DNA from 4 places in the Streptomyces sp. NPDC094143 genome. Region 1 is predicted to be linked to each of the others. Evidence: riboswitches for the same ligand, from Rfam matches in the RefSeq annotation. Region 1 holds a riboswitch; each other region holds the start of a gene.

Region 1 (5,266 bases):
GGCCTCGGCACCACCGACGTCGAGGGCCTCACCGCCCTGCCGGAGGACACCGCGTTCGCCTACATAGGCAACGACGGCGACAAGGCCAGCAACCCGTTCGCCGGGCAGCTGAAGAAGAACGCCGTGTGGAGCTCCCTGCCGTTCGTGAAGGCCGGCGACGTGCACCGGCTGCCCGACGGCATCTGGATGTTCGGCGGTCCCGGCTCGATGGAGGCGTACATCGACGCCCTCGTCGGCGCGCTGACGAAGTAACGCCCCCATGGCCGTCGCCGAAGCGCCCTCCGCCGTCCGTCCCCCGGCGGCCGCGACCCGGTCGGGCGCGTCCGCGGTGACGGCCGGACTCGTCCTCCTCGTCGCCGCCCTCGCGGTCGTCGACATCACCCAGGGCACCGCCGCCGTCGGGCCGGCGCAGGTGTTCAAGGCCCTGACCGGGCAGGCCGATCCGGCCGACGCGTCCGTGGTGATCGCCTCCCGGCTGCCGCGCATGGCCGCGGGGATCCTGGTCGGCGTCGTCCTCGGCATCGCGGGCGCCGTCCTGCAGGCCGTCAGCCGCAACGTGCTCGCCTCGCCCGACACCCTCGCGGTGAACGCCGGTTCGTACCTGGCGCTCGGGCTGGTCGGCGCGACCGGCGTCTCCCTGCCGCTGCTCGCCTCCTCGGGCGTGGCCTTCGCGGGCGGGCTGGTGGCCGCGGCCGTGGTGCTCGCCCTGTCCGGCCTCGGCACGGGCACCGTACGGCTGGTGCTGGCCGGCACCGCGCTCGCGCTGGGCCTGAACTCCCTCACCGAGGGGCTGCTGCTGCTGTTCCCGCAGCAGACGGAGGGCCTCTACCAGTGGAACCAGGGCAGCATCGGCCAGAACGGCTTCGACGGCGTCCTGCAGATGCTGCCCGTCGCCCTGGTGGGGCTCGCCGGGCTGCTGCTGGTCGCCCGGCGGGTCGACGCGCTCGCCCTCGGCGACGACGCGGCGCGCGGGCTGGGCGTGCCGGTGCACGCCACCCGCGTCACGGTGGTGGTGCTGGCGGCGCTGCTGTCCGCGGCGGCCGTCACGCTCACCGGCCCGCTCGGCTACGTCGGGCTGTGCGCGCCCGCCCTGGTCCGTCCGCTCGCCCGCCGGTTCCGGGGTTTCACCCGCGCGCGGGCGGCGCTGCCCGCGGCGGGGCTTGCCGGGGCGGCGCTGGTGCTCGGCTCGGACGTGCTGCTGCGGGCCCTGATCCCGGCGGACACGGCGGTCGGCGTGCCCACCGGCATCGTCACCAGCCTGGTCGGGGCGGTGTTCCTGGTGGCGACGGCCCTGCGGCTGAAGGACACGGCCGGGGTGGAGGCACCGGACCGGCTGCGCGTCCCCGGCCGGACGGCGTTCCTGGCCACGGTGACCGCCCTGGCCGCCGTGGTCGTCGCCGTCGCCCTCGCCGGTGTCCTGCTGGGCGACGCAAAGCTCCTGCTCGGCGATGTCGCCAACTGGGCGCTGGGACGGGCCGGTCAGACCGTCTCCTTCGTCCTGGACACCCGTGTGCCGCGGGTGCTGGCGGCACTCTGCGCGGGCGCCGCGCTCGCCCTGGCCGGCACGCTGGTGCAGGCCGTGACCCGCAACCCGCTGGCGGAGCCCGGGGTGCTGGGCGTCTCGGGCGGCGCCGCGCTCGGTGCCGTGCTGCTGGTGACCACCGTGCCCGCCGCCGGCTCCTGGGGCGTCGCGGGGGCCGCCTTCGCGGGCGCGGCGCTGGCCTCCGCCCTGGTCTTCGGGCTCGCCGCCCGCGGCGGCTACCAGCAGAGCCGGCTGGTCCTCGTCGGCATCGGCGTGGCGGCCGGGTCGACGGCCCTGATCAGCCTGCTCATCGTGCTCACCGACCCGTTCAACGCCACGAAGGCGCTGACCTGGCTGTCCGGTTCGACGTACGGGCGGACCACGGCGGACGTCGTGCCCGTCGCGCTCGTACTGGCCCTGGGGCTGGCCGTCGCGGTCGCCCGGCGCACCGAGCTGGACCTCGTCTCGCTGGACGGGGACACCCCGCGGCTGCTGGGGCTCGGACTGCCCCGGGCCCGGCTCGGCTTCCTGGTGGTGGGCGTGCTGCTCGCGGCGACCGCCGTCGCCTCGGCCGGCACCATCGGCTTCGTGGGCCTGGTAGCGCCGCACGCGGCCCGGGCCCTGGTGGGCCGGCGGCACGTGCGGGTGGTGCCGGTGGCCGTGCTGCTCGGCGCCGCGCTCGTCGGCACGGCCGACCTGCTGGGCCGGACCGTGATCGCCCCGGCCCAGCTGGGCGCCGGCCTGATGACGGCCGTGATCGGCACCCCGTACTTCCTGTGGCTGCTGGTCCGGAGCCGGAGGGCGGTCTGAGGCCGGTGTCAGGGGCGGTCGCCGTCCCGTCGCGCCCGGGGGCTGAAGACGTACAGGCCGAGGATGTCCGGCAGCGGGGCGACGCCCGGGCCGCCTGCGCGGACCCAGGAGACGACGTCCTCGGTGGCGTCCGGGTCGTTGACCAGGCCGAGCCAGACCGGCCTGGCACCGGCGGCCCGGCCCGCGGCGGACGGCTGCACGACGACCACGTTGGCCTGGTCGCAGACGTCGAGGCAGTCGGAGACCCGCACGGGCGCCGCCGCACGCAGGCGCTCGGTCTGGGCCGCGTGGTCGACGCCGGTCACCTTGGGGCTGCCGCAGCAGCAGTCGCGGCACACCACGATGCGGCACGGCGGAGGGCCGCTCGGGGTGTCGTCCAGGGGTTCGCCGGCCGGCGTCGCGGGCATGCCGCACCTGCCCTCTCTCCGGGGAGATCCGCCCCGGTGGTCCGTGGAGGAGGCGACCGCGTGAGTCTCCTGGCTCTCGGGTCGACGCCGGTCCCGGCCTTCCCACCCGCTCGCGGGCAGTGGCATGTCGGGACCGGCTCGCCGATCACAGTGGCGGGACCGCGCCGGATTCACACCGGCTTCCTCGTCCGCCGTCGCCTTTGTCGCCGGTCATCATTCCACGGGGCCGTGACGGGGTCAGGACCGCCTGAGCGGGTTCGGCAGCGGCAGGTAGCGGGCGTCGGCGCCGTCCGCGCCCGTCCAGCGCAGCAGCAGGTTCGTCTTGGCGGGGAGCGTCGGGGAGGCGAGCAGGGCGGGGATCTCCGGCAGGTCGTGCCGGGCGAGTTCGCGCCGGGCGGCGGGCCAGGGGTCGAACCCGGGCCGGCGCTCGGCGAGGGCGCCGCCGATCTCGGTGAGGTGGTTGACGACCAGGCAGTACACCAGCCGCTCCCAGCCGGCCGCGCGCTCCACGTCCGGCAGCAGCTTCACGCCCTCGGCGTCCCGGTACAGCACCTGCACGGGCATGCCGTCGGCGTCCACGGCGACCAGTGTGTTCTGCAGATGGGCCTCGACGACGACGCCGTGCCCGGCGAAGGCCGCCAGGACCGGGGGCACGGCGTGGGACAGATAGGCCTCCCACCAGGCCTCCGGGTGGGTGACCCGGTCGAGCGGGTTGCCGTCGAAGCCCTCGACGAGACCGGCCGCGAGCAGCGGGGTCGCCCCGGGCACGAGGCGGCCGGCGAAGCCGTCGCGGACCAGGACGGCCAGGGCCTCGAAGGCGAAGCATCCGGTGCGGTACCCGCGGTCGCCGAGCCAGCCGGGCGGGCCGTCGTACGCCGCGAAGGCCGCGCTCGTGGCGGAGTCGGTCCGGCGCAGGGCGAGCAGGTCGTGGCGCCAGAGCCGGCGGATGTCGTTGGTGATGCGCACGTCCAGGCTGAACTTCAGGAACAGGTCCCGCCCGGGGACGTAGAGGGTGCGGATCGCGGCGGTCGGCCAGGTGTCGCAGGCCGTGGTGCCGAGCCGGAGGAGTCTGCCGTCCGCGAAGGCGGGGGCCAGCTCCCGGGCGGCCAGGCCGAGCTGCCAGGGGTGGGCCGGGAGCAGCCGGTAGCCGGGCGGGGCCGTGCCGAGGGCGTCGAGGGCGGCGGTGTCGCCGTCCTCCACGACGGTGTCCTCGCGCAGGCCGAGCAGGACCAGCGGGAAGCGGGCGTACGCCTCGGGCGCGTACGGCAGCCAGGCCGCGGCGGGGCCGCCGCCGCGGGCCTTGGGGGCGGGGTGGTGGGTGTGGCCGGTGAGCAGGCACTGCTCGGACCGCTGGTAGAGGTCGTCGGGCGGGGTGGTCCCGGCGCGGGCGGCGAGCAGCGCGGCCACCACGTCGCGGCTGTCGGTCATCTCGGCGGGCAGGCCGGGGTTGTCCAGACCGGTGCGCCGGCGCAGTTCCCCGGCGACCAGGTCGACCAGCTCGGTGTGGCCGAGGCGCCGCCAGGCACCCCCCGCCTCGACCTCGGGCGCCGCGGGCCGCCGGGTTGCGCGCACGCGCAGCAGGCGGTCCCCGCCGGGCAGGTGGTACACGCGGTGTCCGCCCTCCTCACGCACCGGCCGGGCGACCTCGCGCAGCAGGCAGTTGAGCAGGGGCACGGCGGCGTACGCGTCGGCGAGACGCCCGATGGCCGGGTCGTCACCGTGGGCCGAGTCGTCGTCGGCGGGCGGGGGCATGAGGTCCACGCGTTCCACTCGTCCCTACGGTCCTTCCAGCGTTCCGGGCGGAGATGATCAGTATGTCGGTCGTCGCCATCCCGCTGTGACGCCCTATTCGTACCCGAGGAGCCCGCCCGTGCACCGTCCCCCCAGCGCCGAGGCCGAGGTCGCCGACGAGCTGTCCGTCGTCCGGCCCGGACTCCTGCCGCGGTACGAGGCCGAACTGCCCGGTGCCCGGGCGGCCGTGCTGTCCCGCCTGTGGCGCGGCCTGACCCATGATCCACTGCCCTGGGTGACCGGCGGGCGGCGGTGCCGGGACGGACTGACCCTGTCGCTCGCCGACGGCCGCCGGCTGCACGGTCCGCTGCCCGATCCGTACGCGACCGGGGCGTACGTCACCGCCGTGCGGCTCGACGGGAGGGAGTACGCCGATCCGGCACGGCTGATGACAGACCTGGGCGTGCCGCACTCCGCCTCCTTCGCGGCCGAACTCGGGCACGGCGTCGCCTCGCTGGCGCTGTCGAGGGCGGGGCAGGAGGAGGACCGCCGGGCGTGGCCGGAGTGGGACTGGGAGTGGGAGCAGCGGATCGTCGACGGGCACCCGTTCCACCCGACCTGCCGCTCCCGGCCGGGCTTCTCGGTCGCCGAGCAGCTGGCCTACGGGCCCGAGCACCGGCCGGTGGTGGAGCTGGGGCTGGTGCCGGTGCCGGCGGCGGAGTGCCTGGTCAGTGGCGTGTGGCCGGAGGAGCTGCGGGACGGGGGGCGCGTGGTGCTGCCGGTGCACCCCTGGCAG
Region 2 (5,266 bases), on a different contig from region 1:
GTTCGCCGAGCGTCTCGGCGGCGCGCACCAGGTGTCCCAGGCCGAAGGTGAGTGACTCCAGACAGGCGATGGTCATGCCGCCTCCTTCCAGCCGGCCGGGCAGGCGCTGCGCCGCCACGCCATTCGGGACCAGGGCATGACCATCTCCTCGGGGGCACGGACCTCGGCCGGCTTCAGTGCGGCGGGGTCCAGGGCTTCCGTGTGGCGGGCGAAGACCCGCTCGACATAGCGGTGTCCGGTGTCGGCTCCGACCACCAGGTGCAGCCGGTCGGGATGACGCCGGGCCTCGTACGTCGCGGCCAGGTAGCCGGCGCCGGTGGACAGCCCGGCGAAGACGGCGTGGTCGCGCAGCAGGGCGATCGCGCCGGACATGGCGTGGGTGAAGTCCAGCCAGTGCACCGTGTCGTAGAAGTGGTGACGGACGTTGTCGAAGACGATCGACGACCCGATGCCGGCGATGATCGCCTCCGGGTCGTGGTGGTCCTGGCTGCCGAACGTGACGCTGCCGAACGGCTGGACGCCGACGAGGCGCACCGAAGGGTCGGTGGCGCGCAGGCGCTCCACGAGCCCGCCCGTGGAGGCTCCCGAGCCCACCCCTGCGACGACGGTCAGCGCGGCCCGAGGGAACGCGGCCGTGATCCGGTCGGCGACCTCGTGGTAACCGAGGTAGTGGACGTCGTCGTGGTACTGGCGCATCCAGTGCCAGTCGGGCTGGCCGGCGAGGATCTCCTTGACCCGCCGCACCCGCAGTTCCTGGTCCAGCTTGAGGTTCTTGGAGGGGCGGACCTGTTCCACGGTGGCGCCGAGGATCTCCAGCTGGGCGCGGGTGGTGGTGTCCACGGTGGTGGACGCGACGATGTGACAGCGCATGCCGTATCGATGGCAGGCCAGCGCCAGGGCGTAGGCGTAGATGCCGCTGGAGCTGTCGATCAGGGTCTGTCCCGGGCGGATCGTGCCCCGTTCCAGCAGGTGGCGGACGGCGGCGAGCGCGGAGTAGATCTTCATCGACTCGAACCGGATCAGGACGAGGCCGTCGGTGAGCCGGACGAGATCGGGGACCTTCAGGGCGTCGGCGATGTGGGGGTGGATCACCCGTAGCCTCCTTGGGCGAAGGAACACTGGTGGCCGAGCGAGTGGAAGAAGGCGGAGAGGTCGGACTTCTGTTCGGCGTCCAGGCGGCCGGGGAAGAGGTAGCCGATCAGGCAGCCGGTGTGGGCGACGAAGATGCCGTCGGCGCCGAACCGCTCCTGGTGGGCGAGCATGCTGTCGAACGTCGTCTTGGGCAGCACGCTCTGCGACAGGGTCGCGCTGGCGGTGGCCGCCCGGGCGACGGCGGCCGGGTCGCCGGAGGCGAAGCCCTTCAGCAGGTCGGTCAGGCACCGCTCGTACTCCTCCCCGTGCCGCCGGTAGTGCGCCAGCAGCAGGTCGGTGACGGCGGTGGTGTCCACCGTCCCGGGTTCGCTGATGTACGCCGTGTGGAAGCCGATGTCCGTGCCCAGGCGCCGCACCACCCGGTGCCGGCCACTGAGGTACAGCGCGAACTCGTCGAGGAAGACGCTGTCGGCCCGCTCGACCGCCGCCAGAATGCCCAGGACCACGTCCATGTCGTAGGGCAACGCGAAGAGCCGGAACAGGCAGCGCAGGGTGGCAACGATGTCGGCGGTTGAACTCGCCATCCCCACGCCCACCCGCAGGTCGGAGTGGGCCCTCCAGCGGCCCGGCGGCAGCGTGAGCCCGAAGTGTTCCAGAAAGAGCCGGGCCGCGAGGGCGGCCTTCTCACCGAGAGGCGGCGCGTCCGGCGGCTCGGTCCCTTCAGCGAAGTATGTCCACGAGTGGCGGTCCACGGGGAACGACACGATGGCGATGTCCGGCTCCGTGCCCGCCCGTAGCGGGCCCTGGTACAGCTCGCCCAGCGTGCCGTGGCAGACGCCGGACACGGTACGGCCCGTCACGAACCCTCCCTTGCCGCCGACCCGGTCCTCGAGGTCACCATGCACAGCCCGCAGATCGCCTACGGGCGCAGTGGCAGGTCTTCGGACTCGTGGGCTCGCTCACCGGGGACACCGGTCACCGGTGGGCACCTACCGGCCGTCGCTTCCCCGGTCCCCGCACGACTCGGGCCCAGTGCTGTTGACGGCTGTCGTTCCCACTCACCGCTGCGGGACAGTCCCGGATTCCCACCGGGTTCCCTCTTGCGCCGCGCCACCGGATCCTGACGCCGGGAGGCTCGAACCGACTGCGGACATCAGCGTAGGGCGGCTCCCGCTGCTGCGGCAGAGGGCGCGTCCGTAGTTGTCCGGATGCGGTCGGTCGGGTGGCGGCGCCGGAGAACCTTGAGACGATCCGGCCGGCCCGGGGAGCGACTCTGGCTGGATGTGCCCTCGGTAATCCCGGCCCCGCTCGTCACACTGGTGCGTCGACGTCACCCCACCTCCCCGCGGAGGACCGCGCCCGGAAGGCCCAGGATGCTGCCAGAGACGACGCCGGAGGACAGCGGCACGACAAACCCGCCGCCCGCCCGTGACAAGCGCCCGCCCGAGCGCGTCGTCCTGCGATCCGACCTGCGCGCGGCACTCCCCGACGCGAGCGCGGCTGTGCTGGTCACGGTGGCGGTCTTCGCGTTCCTGTACGCCCGCATGGAGTCGGGTGACTCGGCGACGGTCGCCGTCATGCCGTTCATGAACGACGCCGGCACCTACTGGATGTACCTGCTCAGCCAGGCATTCGGCTGGTCTGGCCTGCTGTGGGCCTGGGGCACGGTCATGCTGGGCCTGCTGCTGTCGGGGCCGCGCCCCACCCGGCTGCCGGTGCCCCGGCAGGTGCTGGAACGCTGGCACCGCACCACCAGCCTGACCACGATGGCCCTGATGTTCGCGCACGCGCTGATGTTCGCGGCGGAACTCGTGCGCTATGAGGCTCAACTGGGATGGGTCCAGCGGCTGTGGGCGGGATTCGCGGACACGTTCGTGCCCGGTTGGTACGACTCCGGAACCGGCAGGATCGCCATCCCGCTCGGCCAGGGCGCTCTGTATCTGGCCATCCCATTGGGCCTGTTGTTCTACATCCGCCACCGCATCGGCGCCAACACCTGGCGCCGACTGCACCGCTTCGTCATCGTCGTCTACGTGCTGAGCGTGTGGCACACCCTGCTGTACGGCACCAACGTCTGGTACGGCGAATGGCCGCGCACCGTCCTGTGGCTGCTGCAACTCCCCGTCGCCGTCATGCTGTTGCTGCGCCTGCTGAGACCCGCCCGGCGGGCCGAACGGCTGGGCGCGCCAAGACGCCGGGAGGGCGGACCGCTGTCCGTCCGGGCGATGCCGGGCTGGGGGGCGCGGGCCGCTGGCCGTGTGGCCGCCGTGGCCGTCGTGGTGGGGCTCGTCCTCGTCGTGGCGTCGGGCCGAGACGGCGGCAGGGAACGCCCGGCCGAACCGCCCACGACGAGCCCGCACGCACAGGAGTCCGATTGATCCCCGGCCGCCGACCGGGAAGGCTCGTACGGGTACCCGAAGGCGGGGACGTGCTGAGGCCGTGCTGGATCGCTGTGTGCCGGGACGGCTGCTGCGGCACGGCAGCGCCCATGCGCATTTTCGGCATGCCTGAACGCGCGTGCGACCAGGCCAACTTGGTCGATGCGCAGCAACCCTCCGCCGGGCGTGCGGCTAGGTCTAAAACTGACGGACGTTGTTGACAGGTGGGTCTCCCGTCCCTAGGAGACCCCCATGACTGAACGCGAGCTCGCAAGACGCGCCCGCCATCGGCTCGCAGTACTGCGTCACGCGGAAGAGGTGAGCGGCAACGTCGCCGCCACCTGCCGCCACTACGGCATCAGCCGCCAGTGCTTCTACACCTGGCGCCGACGCTACGAAGCCGAGGGCCAAGGTGTGGAAGTGGGAGGAGAGGGCGATCGTTGGCACGTTCGACTTGTGGCTGTGCAACGACCCGGACCGGCCCCATACGTGGCTGGTGGTCAGCGTCGGGCTGTGGACCGAGCCGCAGTTGTTCGACGAAGAGCCCGCCGCCCGGCTCGGGCACTTCGATGCCACCCCGCACCAGCCACTGCTGTTCCTGCCGCGCCCGCCGGGACCTGCGACCTTCACCGCCCGGGTGACCGGCGGCGCCTTGCCCGACAAGAACTCTTCGCGAGCCAAGGGAGCCGACACGGTCGGCATGGCCCATCAGTGGGCCGCGAACGACCCGGCCGTCCTGGCCGCACGCGTCCGCAGGGATCTCACCACGCTGCTGCCCCACCTGCCAGCCCCGCGCTGAAGGAACCCTCTGGTGCCGTCGTACGCGAAGGACCCGCGCTGCACCGCCATGGCCGATGCCCTCATTCACCTACTGCGCCGGGCCTGCCCGCAGGACGCCGGCGGGTACGGCGGCTACTACCAGGTGGACTTCGGCGATGAGGAAGCCATCGCGCTGGGCGGGGTGGAGCTGATCCGGGCCGCGATGCGCAAGGCGGCCAAACAGCTCCGCTGGAAGGTCACCACCATCGGGTGGACCGGCACCCGCAACGGCACCGTGATCGCCGTCCAGGACACACGCGAGGTACCCGACGGGTTCCGGGCTCGGCGAGGCGATGAACGACAAGCTGAGCGCGGCGCTCCACAAGGTCTGGGGCGAACCGGGCCCGGCGCCGTGCAGCGCGGCTCGGTGCCGCTGATGACGCAGGAGTCCCGCGCGGCCGTCGCCCGGGACGACGCCTGAACCGACCGGCCCCCGATGCGGATCAAGCGGCCCGGACCTCCCCAGCTCCTGCGGCGGGTATTCCCACTGGATGCCGGTATGCAGCACGAACAGGGTCCCGCACAACGCCAGCCGGCCCGGCACCCGCGGGCCGGCCCGCCACCAGCTTCGGACCTCGCTTCGGCAACAACGACTCGATGAGCGACCACAGTGACTGCCTAACCACGGCATGCCTGATCTCTCAGGCGGCCGGGGTGTGTCGCCCTCGGAAGTCCATTCAGCGTCCCGTCGTGGTCGTGCGGGAGCATTGCGCAGTTCTGGCACCTTTCCGGCAGCGTCGCCCCAGCGATGGGCTGGGGCGGGCTGGGTGGGAGTCGGTCCCCCGAGCGGGGCGGAGTGGTCTCAGCTGTGGAAGTCCGCCGCATGGAAGATTTCAGTGATCAAGCCACAGCCCCACTCACTGCAATCTTCCCCGCAGTCCGACACTCGCTACCAGCGGCCGTCAGACCGCGGACAAGGAGGCTCGTGCACGCTACTCCCGCGGGCGGCGTACTCGGCCTGCTGGCGGGCGTGGCCG
Region 3 (5,266 bases), on a different contig from region 1:
CCGTGGTTCTGCAGGAGGCAGCCGGAGCGGCCGGCGAGGGCGCGCAGCATGTGCGCGGCCAGCTCGTCGGTGCCGTACGTGGCGTAGGGGGCGACCCGGACGGGTCCGCCGAGCGCGGCGGCCATGTAGTGGATCAGCGGCAGCTCGGTCACGAGCGTGGACACGGCCGTGGCGTGCACGGCGTGGGTGTGCACGACGGCACGGGCGTCGGTGGTGCGGTGGACGGCCAGGTGCATGGGCAGCTCGCTGGTGGGGACGAGGGTGCCGAGGACCTGCCGGCCGTCGAGGTCGACGCCTGTGACGTCGCCGGGCGTGAGGCGGTCGTAGGGGACGCCGGAGGGCGTGACCAGGACGGTGTCCCCGACACGCACCGAGACGTTGCCGGACGTGCCGACGACGAGTCCCTCCGCGACCGTGCGGCGGGCCGTCGCGACGAGTTCCTCCCAGGCGCGTGCCTCCTCGGGGCGTACGCTCCTGCGCCGCGAGGAGGCGCGCGCCTGGCCCGCGTCCTCTCCGCCGCCCCGGACGTCCCGCCTGTCCCGCTCGTCGTCTCGCTGCTCAGCCATGCGGCGATCCTGCCAGGCGGAGGCCCGGCACACGGCCGTGCGGCTTGTATCCGATGGGGCTCCGGCCGGGCGGCACCGAAGACCGGGCACCGGGCACCGGGCACCGGTGACGGAACGTCCTCGACGGGTCACTCGATCGGCTGAGACGTTCGCGGGGGGCGCCTAGGTCGCGGGGGCGTGGGGAGTCTCACAGCGGGGCGGAACGTCAAACCCCCGTTGTGGACACCCATGCGCCCCTCCCAGTTCATCTTCCGTTCACTCGGGTTACTTACGTTCGTCCAGCCAATGACCTCGAACGATTGCCTGGGTAAATGGAAAGCTTCTCGCTGATCCTCGCGATTGTGGTGGTAACCGCACTCGCGTTCGATTTCACGAACGGTTTCCACGACACCGCGAACGCGATGGCCACGACCATTTCCACGGGCGCCATGCGACCGAAGGCCGCGGTCGCCATGTCCGCGGTCCTGAACCTGGTCGGCGCCTTCCTGTCCGTCGAAGTCGCCAACACGATCTCCAAGGGCCTCGTCGACGAGGCCGGCATCCGTCCCGAAGTCATCTTCGCCGCCCTGGTCGGCGCGATCCTGTGGAACCTGCTGACGTGGTTGGTCGGCCTGCCGTCCAGTTCCTCGCACGCCCTCATGGGCGGTCTGATCGGCGCCACGATCGCCTCGGCGGGCGTCGGCGCGGTGCACGGCGACGTGCTGGTGACCAAGGTGCTCATCCCGGCGGTCGCCGCCCCGCTGGTGGCGGGCGTCGCGGCGATGCTGGCCACGCGGCTGACGTACTCGCTGGGCCGCAAGGCCGACGGCAAGGCGTCCGAGAAGGGCTACCGGGCCGGCCAGATCGCCTCGGCGGGCCTGGTCTCCCTGGCGCACGGCACCAACGACGCGCAGAAGACGATGGGTGTCATCACCCTGGCCCTGGTCGCCGGCGGCGCCGTCGCCCCCGACTCCGACCCGCCCATGTGGGTCATCCTCTCCGCGGGCATCGCGATCGCGCTCGGCACCTACCTGGGCGGCTGGCGCATCATCCGGACCATGGGCAAGGGCCTGACCGACCTCCGGCCGCAGCAGGGCTTCGCCGCCCAGACCAGCGCGGCCACGGTCATCCTGGCCTCCTCGCACCTCGGCTTCTCCCTCTCCACCACCCACTCCGTGTCCGGCGCGGTGATGGGCGCGGGCCTCGGCCGCAAGGGCGGTGTCGTCCGCTGGTCGACCGCGACGCGGATGTTCGTCGCCTGGGGCCTGACCCTGCCGGCGGCCGCCCTGGTGGGCGCGCTCGCCGAGTACGTCACCGGCTTCGGGAACTGGGGCACCGCCGTGGTGGCCGTCTTCCTCGTCGCCTCCTCCGCGGCGATCTGGAAGCTCTCCCGGCGTGAGGTCGTCGACCACACCAACGTCAACGACGCCGGCGCCGAAGCCGACGAGGAGCCGGCCGGCGTGGTGACCGCGGCGATGGCCGCGGTGACGCCGCCGCCCGCGGGCCCCACGGCCGGCGACGTCCCGACGTTCCCCGCCCAGGCGGCCGCCGAGCGGACGCCCACCACGACCACCACGGTCTGACCCCGCCCACCGGTTACAAGGAAGAAGCAGAGATGAAGATCGACTGGGCGGCGCTCGGCTCCGTCTTCGGCGTCAGCCTCGTGGTCACCGTGGCCCTCGTGGGGCTGTTCACCCTCGGCATCACCGGTCTGTCGCGCCGCGAACGGGCGGTGGCGCAGGGCGGGTCCGCGGGCCTGGCGGTGACGGGCGCCTACGCGTGCTTCGCCGCGTGCGCGGCGGCCGTGGGGTACGGCATCTACCTGATCGTGGCCTGACGGCCCGACCGCACATCGTGTCCGCCGGGCGGCACGGGACCTCGGTCCCGTGCCGCCCGGTCGTCGTGTGTGCGAAAGGGACGGTGTGGGGTTCTCCACACTCTCCCCTCGCAGGTCAAGGGCAAGTTGACGGCGGTTCGCGCCCGTGGTGGACTTCCGGGGCCAGTACGGCGGCAGGAGAGGAAGCCGGTGCGAGTCCGGCGCGGTCCCGCCACTGTCACCGGGGTAGCCATCCCCGGGAGCCAGGAACTCTCACCGCCGGTCACGTCGAACCAGGGCGCGGACACCCTGAGTGAGGACACGTATCGCCATGCGCGGCTGCCGATCGAGGTTCAGCACCCCACCCCTGCCTGCCCCGTTGGGCGGCTGACCCCATGGGTGCCGGTCGCGTCTTCGCGTACGGTGCCGCCGCCGGCCTGATCGGTGACCTGCTGCTCGGCGACCCCCGCCGAGGGCATCCGGTCGCCGCGTTCGGGCGGGCCGCGGGTGCCGTGGAACGAGTGGTGTGGCGGGACCACCGCGGGTGGGGCGCGCTGCACGCCGGGGTGTGCGCGTCAGGCGCCGTCGCGCTGGGGGCTGTCGCCCAGCGTGCGGTGCGGTCCTCCGCCGTCGCCTCCGTCGCGCTCACCGGTGCCGCCACCTGGGCCGTCGTCGGGGGGACTTCACTCGCGCGCGAGGCGCGGACCATCGGACGTGCCCTGGAGGCGGGCGACGTCGAGGCGGCCCGGGCGCGGCTGCCGCATCTGTGCGGACGCGACCCGCAGGCCCTGGACGCCGACGGCATTGCCCGGGCCGTGGTCGAGTCCGTCGCCGAGAACACCTCCGACGCGGTGGTGGGGGCACTGGTGTGGGGGGCCCTGGGCGGGGTGCCGGGGCTGCTCGGGTTCCGGGCCGTCAACACCCTGGACGCCATGGTCGGGCACAAGTCGGCCCGTTACCGCCGCTTCGGGTGGGCCTCCGCGCGGCTGGACGACGTCATGGGGTGGCCGGGGGCGCGGCTGACGGCCGTCCTGGCGACGCTGGCCGGGCCGGATCCGCGCGGCGCCGTGCGCGCCTGGCGGGCGGACGCCGCGCAGCACCCGAGCCCCAACGCCGGCCCCGTGGAGGCCTCGTTCGCGGGGGCGCTCGGGGTGCGGCTGGGCGGGACCCTGTCGTACGGCGGGCGGGTGGAGCACCGGCCCGTGCTCAACGAGGCGGGGCGGGGCGTCGGCATCCGGGACGTCGAACGGGCCGTGCGGCTGTCCCGCCGCGTCGGCTGGCTCGCGCTCGGCGTCTGTGTCGCCGCGCGCCACATCACGAAGGGGCGTACGTCATGAGCGGTGGGCTTCTCGTCGCCGGGACCACCTCCGACGCGGGCAAGAGCGTCGTGACGGCCGGGATCTGCCGGTGGCTGGTGCGTCAGGGCGTCAAGGTCGCGCCCTTCAAGGCGCAGAACATGTCCCTGAACTCCTTCGTGACGCGGGAGGGCGCCGAGATCGGGCGGGCGCAGGCCATGCAGGCACAGGCCTGCCGGGTCGAGCCGACCGCGCTGATGAACCCCGTGCTGCTCAAGCCCGGTGGCGAGCAGAGCAGTCAGGTCGTGCTGCTGGGCAAGCCGGTCGGCGAGATGAGCGCGCGCGGCTACCACGGCGGGCGGCAGCGGAAGCTGCTCGGGACGGTGCTGGACTGTCTGGAGCAGTTGCGGGGCACGTATGACGCGGTGATCTGTGAGGGGGCCGGTTCTCCCGCCGAGATCAACCTGCGGCGGACCGACATCGTCAACATGGGCATCGCCCGGAACGCCGGGCTCCCGGTGCTCGTCGTGGGCGACATCGACCGGGGCGGTGTCTTCGCCTCGTTCTTCGGGACGGTGGCGCTGCTGTCCCGCGAGGACCAGGAGCGCGTCGCCGGGTTCCTGGTCAACAAGTTCCGCGGGGACGTCTCCCTGCTGGAGCCCGGGCTGGAGATGCTCCAGGGCCTCACGGGGCGGCGGACGTACGGCGTGCTGCCCTTCCGGCACGGGCTCGGGATCGACGAGGAGGACGGGCTGCGGGTGTCCCTGCGCGGTGCGGTGCGCGAGTCCGTCGTCGCGCCGCCCGTCGGACAGGACGTGCTGCGTGTCGCCGTGTGCGCGGTCCCCCTCATGTCCAACTTCACGGACGTCGACGCGCTGGCCGCCGAACCCGGTGTCGTGGTGCGGTTCGTGGACCGGCCGGAGGAGCTGGCCGACGCCGACCTCGTCATCGTGCCCGGCACCCGAGGGACGGTCCGCGCGCTGGACTGGCTGCGCGAGCGGGGGCTCGCCGACGCCCTGGTGCGCAGGGCCGCCGAGCAGCGGCCGGTGCTCGGCGTCTGCGGCGGCTTCCAGATCCTCGGCGAGCACATCGAGGACGACGTGGAGAGCCGCCGGGGCCGGGTCGACGGGCTGGGCATCCTGCCCGTGCGGGTGCGGTTCGCCCGCGAGAAGACCCTCACCCGGCCGGAGGGCGAGGCCCTCGGGGAGCGGGTCGAGGGCTACGAGATCCACCACGGGGTCGCCGACGTCACCGGTGGTGAACCCTTCCTGGACGGCTGCCGGGTCGGCCAGACCTGGGGCACCCACTGGCACGGCTCACTGGAGTCGGACGGCTTCCGGCGGGCGTTCCTGCGCGAGGTGGCGGCCGCCGCGGGCCGCCGTTTCGTGCCGGCTCCCGGCACCTCGTTCGCCGCGCTGCGCGAGGAGCAGCTCGACCGGCTCGGCGACCTCATCGAACAGCACGCGGACACCGACGCGCTGTGGCGGCTCATCGAGTCCGGCGCGCCGCAAGGACTGCCCTTCATCCCACCGGGAGCACCCGCATGAGCACTGTGTTGTTGTTGTCGACCGCCGACACGGACCTGCTGGCGGCCCGGGCCGCCACGGGCG
Region 4 (5,266 bases), on a different contig from region 1:
TCCGAGCGCGTGATCGGCGGGCTCGCCGGAGTGGGCCGCCCCCCTTTGAGTGCTCCGGCAGCGTGCTGGTGGGCCCGGACGACCGTGGAGTCCACCGACACCGCCCTGCTCCGTGATCACCGCTTCCGACCGCGACATCCAGCCGTCACGACAAGGAGTGATCCCCGTTGGCCGAGCCCGCCGGGTGTGGCTCGCGGGGGAGGAAGGTCACTTGGGGTGCGCCCGTGCGTGGATGGATGGTGACCTCGCTGGTCACGCCGTAGACCTCGTCCAGTAGGTGGGGTGTGAGGATGTCGGCGGGCCGGCCGGCGGCGGTGACCGTGCCGTCGCGCAGGACGTAGAGGCGGTCGCAGTAATAGGCGGCCAGGTTGAGGTCGTGCAGGGCGAGGAGCACCGTGGCCGGCAGGCGGCGCAGCGTGGTCAGGATGTCCAGCTGGTGCCGGATGTCGAGGTGGTTGGTGGGCTCGTCCAGGACGAGCAAGGACGGTTGCTGAGCCAGCGCGCGGGCGATGAGGACGCGTTGGCGTTCACCGCCGGAGAGCTGGTTGAAGGTGCGGTGGCTCAGGTCGGTGGCGTCCACCGCATCCAGGGCCTTCTCGATCAGGTCTGCGTCCTCGGGGGTGTCCCCATCCAACAGCCGCTTGTGCGGGGTGCGGCCCATCGCGACGACCTCGCGCACGGACAGGTCGAAGTCGGCGCCCGACTCCTGCACCACTGCCGCCACGGTTCGGGCCAGTCGGCGCACGGGCAGCGACCAAGCATCGGTTCCGTCAACCCTGACGTGGCCGGCCGCGGGACGCAGGACGCGGTAGACGGCGCGCAGCAGGCTGGATTTGCCGCTGCCGTTGGGGCCGACGACCCCGATGACTTCGCCGGGGCGTGCGGTCACGGAGACGTCATCGATGAGGCGGTGGGCGCCGGCGGTGAGGGTGACGCCGTCGATGATGAGTTCGGTGGCGGTCATGCCCCTCCTTAGTGGGTGGTCTGCCGTGCGTCGCGTCGCATCAGCCACAGGAAGAACGGGCCGCCGCACAGGGCCGTGAGCACGCCGACGGGGATTTCCATGGGGGCGGCGACGACGCGTGCGGCGATGTCGGCACAGATGAGGAAGACCGCGCCGCCGAGCGCGGCTGTGGGCAGGACGCGGCGGTGGTCGCCGCCGACGGCCAGGCGGACGATGTGCGGCAGCATCAGCCCAACGAAGCCGATCGGCCCGCACGCCGCCACGAGGACGCCGGTGACGAGGGAGAGCAGGATGAACATGTGGGCGCGGAAGCGGGCCACGTCCAGACCCATGGTCGTGGCGGCTTCCTCGCCGGCGAGGAGGAGGTTCAGGTTGCGGGCCTGCACCATGAGGACGGCGATGCCCACCAGCAGGGCGGCGCTGGGCAGCCACAGGGTGTCCCAGCTGACGCCGCCGAGGCCGCCGAGGGTCCATGCGAGGACCGCGCGGGCCTCGTTGCCCCGGTCGTTGGTCAGCAGCAGCAGATCGAGTACCGCGGTCAGTACCGCGGCGACGGCCACTCCGGACAGGACCAGCCGTGCGGAGGTGATCCGGCCACCGGTGCGGGCGGTTGTGTAGACGAGCAGCAGTGCGCCGAGCGCGCCCGCGAACGCGGCAACGGACAGCGACACCGGCCCGAACACCGAAACGCCGAAGACGATCACCACGACGGCGCCCAGCGATGCCCCGGAGGAGACGCCGAGCAGGTAGGGCTCGGCGAGCGGGTTGCGGATCAGAGCCTGCAGGGCGCTGCCCACGACCGCGAGTCCGGCGCCGGCCACGGCCCCGAGAAGGACGCGTGGCACGCGGACGTCCAGCACGATGGTCTCCCGCGCCCGCGACCAGTCCGGCTCCACCCAGTCGGCGCCCAGCGCGTGCGTCGCGATGCCCCACACCTGGCCGGGCGGCACCTGAACCGAACCGATCGCCAAGCCCGCCGTGGCGGAGACCACCAGCAGGACGGCCAGGACGACGAGCGTGACGGTGAAACCGGCCGGACCGACCCGCCTGTTGTCCCACTTCTCCGGTCGCACGGCCCGCCCGGCGGCGGTCTCGGTGACCGGGGCCCTCACGCGAAGCTCTCGGGATGGATGCCGCGCGCCAGGTCCTCCACCGCGTAGGCGGACCGCACGCCCACCAGCGTCGCGGTCAGCGGCAGCACGACGAACCGCTTGTTCCTGATGGCGGGCACGTCCTTCAGAGCGGGCTGAGCGAGCAAGAACTTCTTCTTCTGCTCGACGCTTCCGGCGCCCGCATAGTCGTAGATCGCGATGACTTCTGGTCTGCGCTCGACGACCTGCTCCCAGGAGACGTCACCGAAGACGGCGTCGAGATCGGCGAAGACGTTTCGGCCGCCGCCCAGACGGATCAGTTCGGTGCCCAGGCTCTTGCCGCCCGCGGTGAAGGCGGTCTTGTCGCCGCTGTCGTAGACGAACACGGACACCTGGGGCTTGCCCTTGACGGCGCTGGTGGCTTTGTCGACCCGTGCCTGAAGGTCGGCGATTAGTCTGTTCGCGCGGTCGGGTACGCCGAAAACCTTGCCGACGCTGCGGACCTCGTCGTAGGTGTCCTGCATCGTCACGCGCTTCTTACCGCAGTACTCGCCGTTGAGGTGCGTGTCGATGCCGGCGTCGGCGAACGCCTCGCGGGAGCGGCCCTCGTGCTCGGCGAAGGCGCTGCCGTAGCCGCCGTAGACGAGGTCCGGCTCGGCCTCCAGGACGGTCTCGAAGGACGGCTCCTTCTTCGCCAATTCGGGGATGGACTCGTAATCCCTCTTCAGCTCGGGCAGGACGGCGGAGTCGGGGAAGGCGGTGCCGACCATGCGGTCCTTCAGGCCCAGGGAGAGCATGAGTTCCGCCGGGTGCTGGTGGATGGTGACGACACGCTCGGGCGCCTTGTCGTACGTCGTCTTCACGCCGCAGTTGTCGACGGTGACGGGGAAGCCGCCGGCCGCCGGGGCCGTGGCTTTCGTGTCCTGGGCGGTGTCTTGAGACGATCCGCAGCCGGCGGTCAGCAGTGACGCCGACAGTGCCACGGCCGCGGCCGTCGCGCGCAGGGCACGGCGTCGGCGGGCAGGGGTGAACAGCGGGGGACGGGACGTGCCGTCGTACACGTGAAGCCTCCTGGGGAGTCCGCGCTCCTCGGAACGGGCCCGCGACAGGCCAGTGTCCTGACTCCCGGATCGACGCTCCCCTTTGCCTTCCCGCGCGGCACGCAGTGGCGTGTTGAAGGGTGCACTCCCCGGTCACAGTGGCGGGACCGTGCCGGATTCGCACCGGCTTCCTGTCTCCCGTCGCGGTGATGACCCGCTGATACTACGGTCTGCCGACAAGCGGCCAAAAGGGCGTGCGAACATGCCCGAGCGCCCCTGCGCGGCCTTCACGCCTCGCGCACTGCCCGCAGTATCAGCCGTTCGGCGTTCTCGTCGTAGGGGCGGCCGTCGAAGCCGCCGAAGACCTCCACCCGGCTGAATCCCGCCTCCTCGACCATCCGCCGCAACTCGACTGCGCTGTACACGAACCACACCAGGCTGGCCCGCGTGATCCGCTCGCCCCGGACCAGGACCCAGTCGCTGCGCAACCTCGCCCAGTCGTCCAGCACGGTGTCGGTCTGCACCATCAGGTCCTCACCCCGCTGCACCACCTTCGGCGGGGTGACCTTGCGGGCCAGCAGTTCCTTGCCGGCCAGGTCCAGGACCAGGATCCCGCCGGGGGCCAGGCAGGTGTACATGGTGCGCAGTACGTGGGCGTTATCGGCCGGATCCTCGAAGTAGCCGAAGGAGGTGAACATGTTGAGGACGACGTCGAAGCAGCCGGGCGCCTCGTATGCGCGTGCGTCGGCCTGTACATAAGTGACCCGCTCGCCTGCGTCGGCCGACCGTTTGCGCGCCCGGTCCAGCATGGCGGGGCTCAGGTCGACCCCGGTGACGTCGTGGCCGCGGCGGGCGAGCGGAACAGTGAACACACCGGGGCCGCAGCACAGGTCCAGCACCCGGGCGCCTGCGGGGAAGGCCAGCAGGGGAGAGGTGTTGAGGAGGTCCTCGGCCTGCGCGTAGCGCTGTTCGGAGAAGAGGAAGTCGTAAAACTCGGTCCAGAAGTCATCGTCCTGGAACCCGCCCGTCCGTGTCATGCGGCTTCAGTGCTCCTTCGTCGTCATCGTGCGGGTGGCAGTGCGGTGTGCGGTCGCGGAACGCCAGCAGTGCGGCGGGAAGCAGCAGGCACTGCACGGCGGCCAGCAGCCAGAACCAGCCGTCGTTTCCGGCGTGGCCGGTGAGCCTGTAGAGCTGCCCGCCCAGTACTCCGCTGGCACAGGCACCGAGTCCCGCGGCCAGCCGCTGCTGGCCGAAGACCACGGCGTCCGAGCGCCGGCTGCGGCGCAGTGCCTCCAGGTCGTTCTTCAAGAAGAGGACAATGTCACCCAGAGTGATCAGGGTTCCGCCCGCCAGCAGGGCCGGCCGGGTGCCGACCGCCAGCACGGCCAGCCCGGCCGCCAGGCCCGTGAAGCCGACCGTGAGGGCCGTCGCATAGGGCATGCGCCGGATCAGACCGGACGCCAAGGGCTGGACGACGATGACCAGGGTGAAGCAGAGCAGCAGGACCAGGCTGTAGAACGCGCTGGACGCCCGCTCGACGGCGTACACCGCCAGGAAGTGCTGGAAGTGGAAGTACAGGTAGAAAGCGAGCGCGTTGGCGGCGAAGGGCAACACCGCCACTCCGGCGAGCAACCCCCGCGCGCCTGCGCCTGGCTCCGGACCCGGCTCTTGACCGGCCTTGAGGTCAGGGAGGCGGGCGTGGCCCGCGGTGACCAGGACGAACAGCGCTGTGACGGCCACGAACAGCCAGCCCGGAGAGGACAGCACGAATGGCCCCGCCACCACCGGCCCCACCGCCATCCCCGCGTTGAGCGCCGCGTTGCCCGCCGACAGGAACACGGGCCGGCGCTCGTCGTCCACGCCGTGCACGAGGTAGGCCTTGTTGGCGGGCAGGTACAACGCGGCGCCGCAGCACGTCAGGATGAGCGCTCCGACGGCCAGAGGCGGCCAGCGCAGGGCCAGCAACAGGCCCACGAACCCGGCTGTGCGGATGATCAGCGCCCACAGCATGGTGCGGCGCAGTCCGATGCGGTCCGCCAGGGCGCCGCCGAAGATCCCGCCGGAGAACTGCACGAGGGAGGCCACGGCCAAGACGACGCCGACCGTGCCGAGTCCCATGTCGAGCCGTTCGTGCAGGAACACCGACATGAACGGCAGCACCATGAAGCTGC

The links. Region 1 has a riboswitch for cobalamin ahead of ABTZ58_RS02035 ((2Fe-2S) ferredoxin domain-containing protein). Riboswitches for the same ligand answer to the same signal wherever they lie in the genome.
Region 2: it holds a riboswitch for cobalamin, as region 1 does, so the genes downstream of both, ABTZ58_RS38995 (GHMP family kinase ATP-binding protein) here and ABTZ58_RS02035 ((2Fe-2S) ferredoxin domain-containing protein) in region 1, are expected to answer to the same signal.
Region 3: it holds a riboswitch for cobalamin, as region 1 does, so the genes downstream of both, ABTZ58_RS22915 (cobalamin biosynthesis protein) here and ABTZ58_RS02035 ((2Fe-2S) ferredoxin domain-containing protein) in region 1, are expected to answer to the same signal.
Region 4: it holds a riboswitch for cobalamin, as region 1 does, so the genes downstream of both, ABTZ58_RS39020 (ABC transporter substrate-binding protein) here and ABTZ58_RS02035 ((2Fe-2S) ferredoxin domain-containing protein) in region 1, are expected to answer to the same signal.

The regions. Positions count from the first base shown of each region.
Region 1 covers NZ_JBEOTZ010000001.1:459,705-464,970, reverse strand. Annotated here, with positions in the region: gene ABTZ58_RS02045 (iron-siderophore ABC transporter substrate-binding protein) at 1-252, shown strand, start outside; gene ABTZ58_RS02040 (iron ABC transporter permease) at 260-2,332, shown strand; gene ABTZ58_RS02035 ((2Fe-2S) ferredoxin domain-containing protein) at 2,341-2,739, opposite strand; cobalamin riboswitch at 2,802-2,925, opposite strand; gene ABTZ58_RS02030 (IucA/IucC family protein) at 2,977-4,509, opposite strand; gene ABTZ58_RS02025 (IucA/IucC family protein) at 4,610-5,266, shown strand, end outside.
Region 2 covers NZ_JBEOTZ010000079.1:599-5,864, reverse strand. Annotated here, with positions in the region: gene ABTZ58_RS39005 (ATP-grasp domain-containing protein) at 1-76, opposite strand, end outside; gene ABTZ58_RS39000 (cysteine synthase family protein) at 73-1,092, opposite strand; gene ABTZ58_RS38995 (GHMP family kinase ATP-binding protein) at 1,089-1,952, opposite strand; cobalamin riboswitch at 2,009-2,252, opposite strand; gene ABTZ58_RS38990 (ferric reductase-like transmembrane domain-containing protein) at 2,466-3,470, shown strand; partial or broken gene ABTZ58_RS38985 (IS481 family transposase) at 3,723-3,824, shown strand; gene ABTZ58_RS38980 (hypothetical protein) at 3,883-4,269, shown strand; gene ABTZ58_RS38975 (hypothetical protein) at 4,282-4,710, shown strand.
Region 3 covers NZ_JBEOTZ010000018.1:54,854-60,119, forward strand. Annotated here, with positions in the region: gene ABTZ58_RS22900 (class II aldolase/adducin family protein) at 1-566, opposite strand, end outside; gene ABTZ58_RS22905 (inorganic phosphate transporter) at 878-2,128, shown strand; gene ABTZ58_RS22910 (hypothetical protein) at 2,161-2,382, shown strand; cobalamin riboswitch at 2,515-2,653, shown strand; gene ABTZ58_RS22915 (cobalamin biosynthesis protein) at 2,757-3,698, shown strand; gene ABTZ58_RS22920 (cobyric acid synthase) at 3,695-5,203, shown strand; gene cobN (cobaltochelatase subunit CobN) at 5,200-5,266, shown strand, end outside.
Region 4 covers NZ_JBEOTZ010000079.1:7,123-12,388, reverse strand. Annotated here, with positions in the region: partial or broken gene ABTZ58_RS39035 (IS5/IS1182 family transposase) at 1-95, opposite strand, end outside; gene ABTZ58_RS39030 (ABC transporter ATP-binding protein) at 146-964, opposite strand; gene ABTZ58_RS39025 (FecCD family ABC transporter permease) at 973-2,076, opposite strand; gene ABTZ58_RS39020 (ABC transporter substrate-binding protein) at 2,073-3,116, opposite strand; cobalamin riboswitch at 3,147-3,328, opposite strand; gene ABTZ58_RS39015 (class I SAM-dependent methyltransferase) at 3,383-4,132, opposite strand; gene ABTZ58_RS39010 (MDR family MFS transporter) at 4,101-5,266, opposite strand, start outside.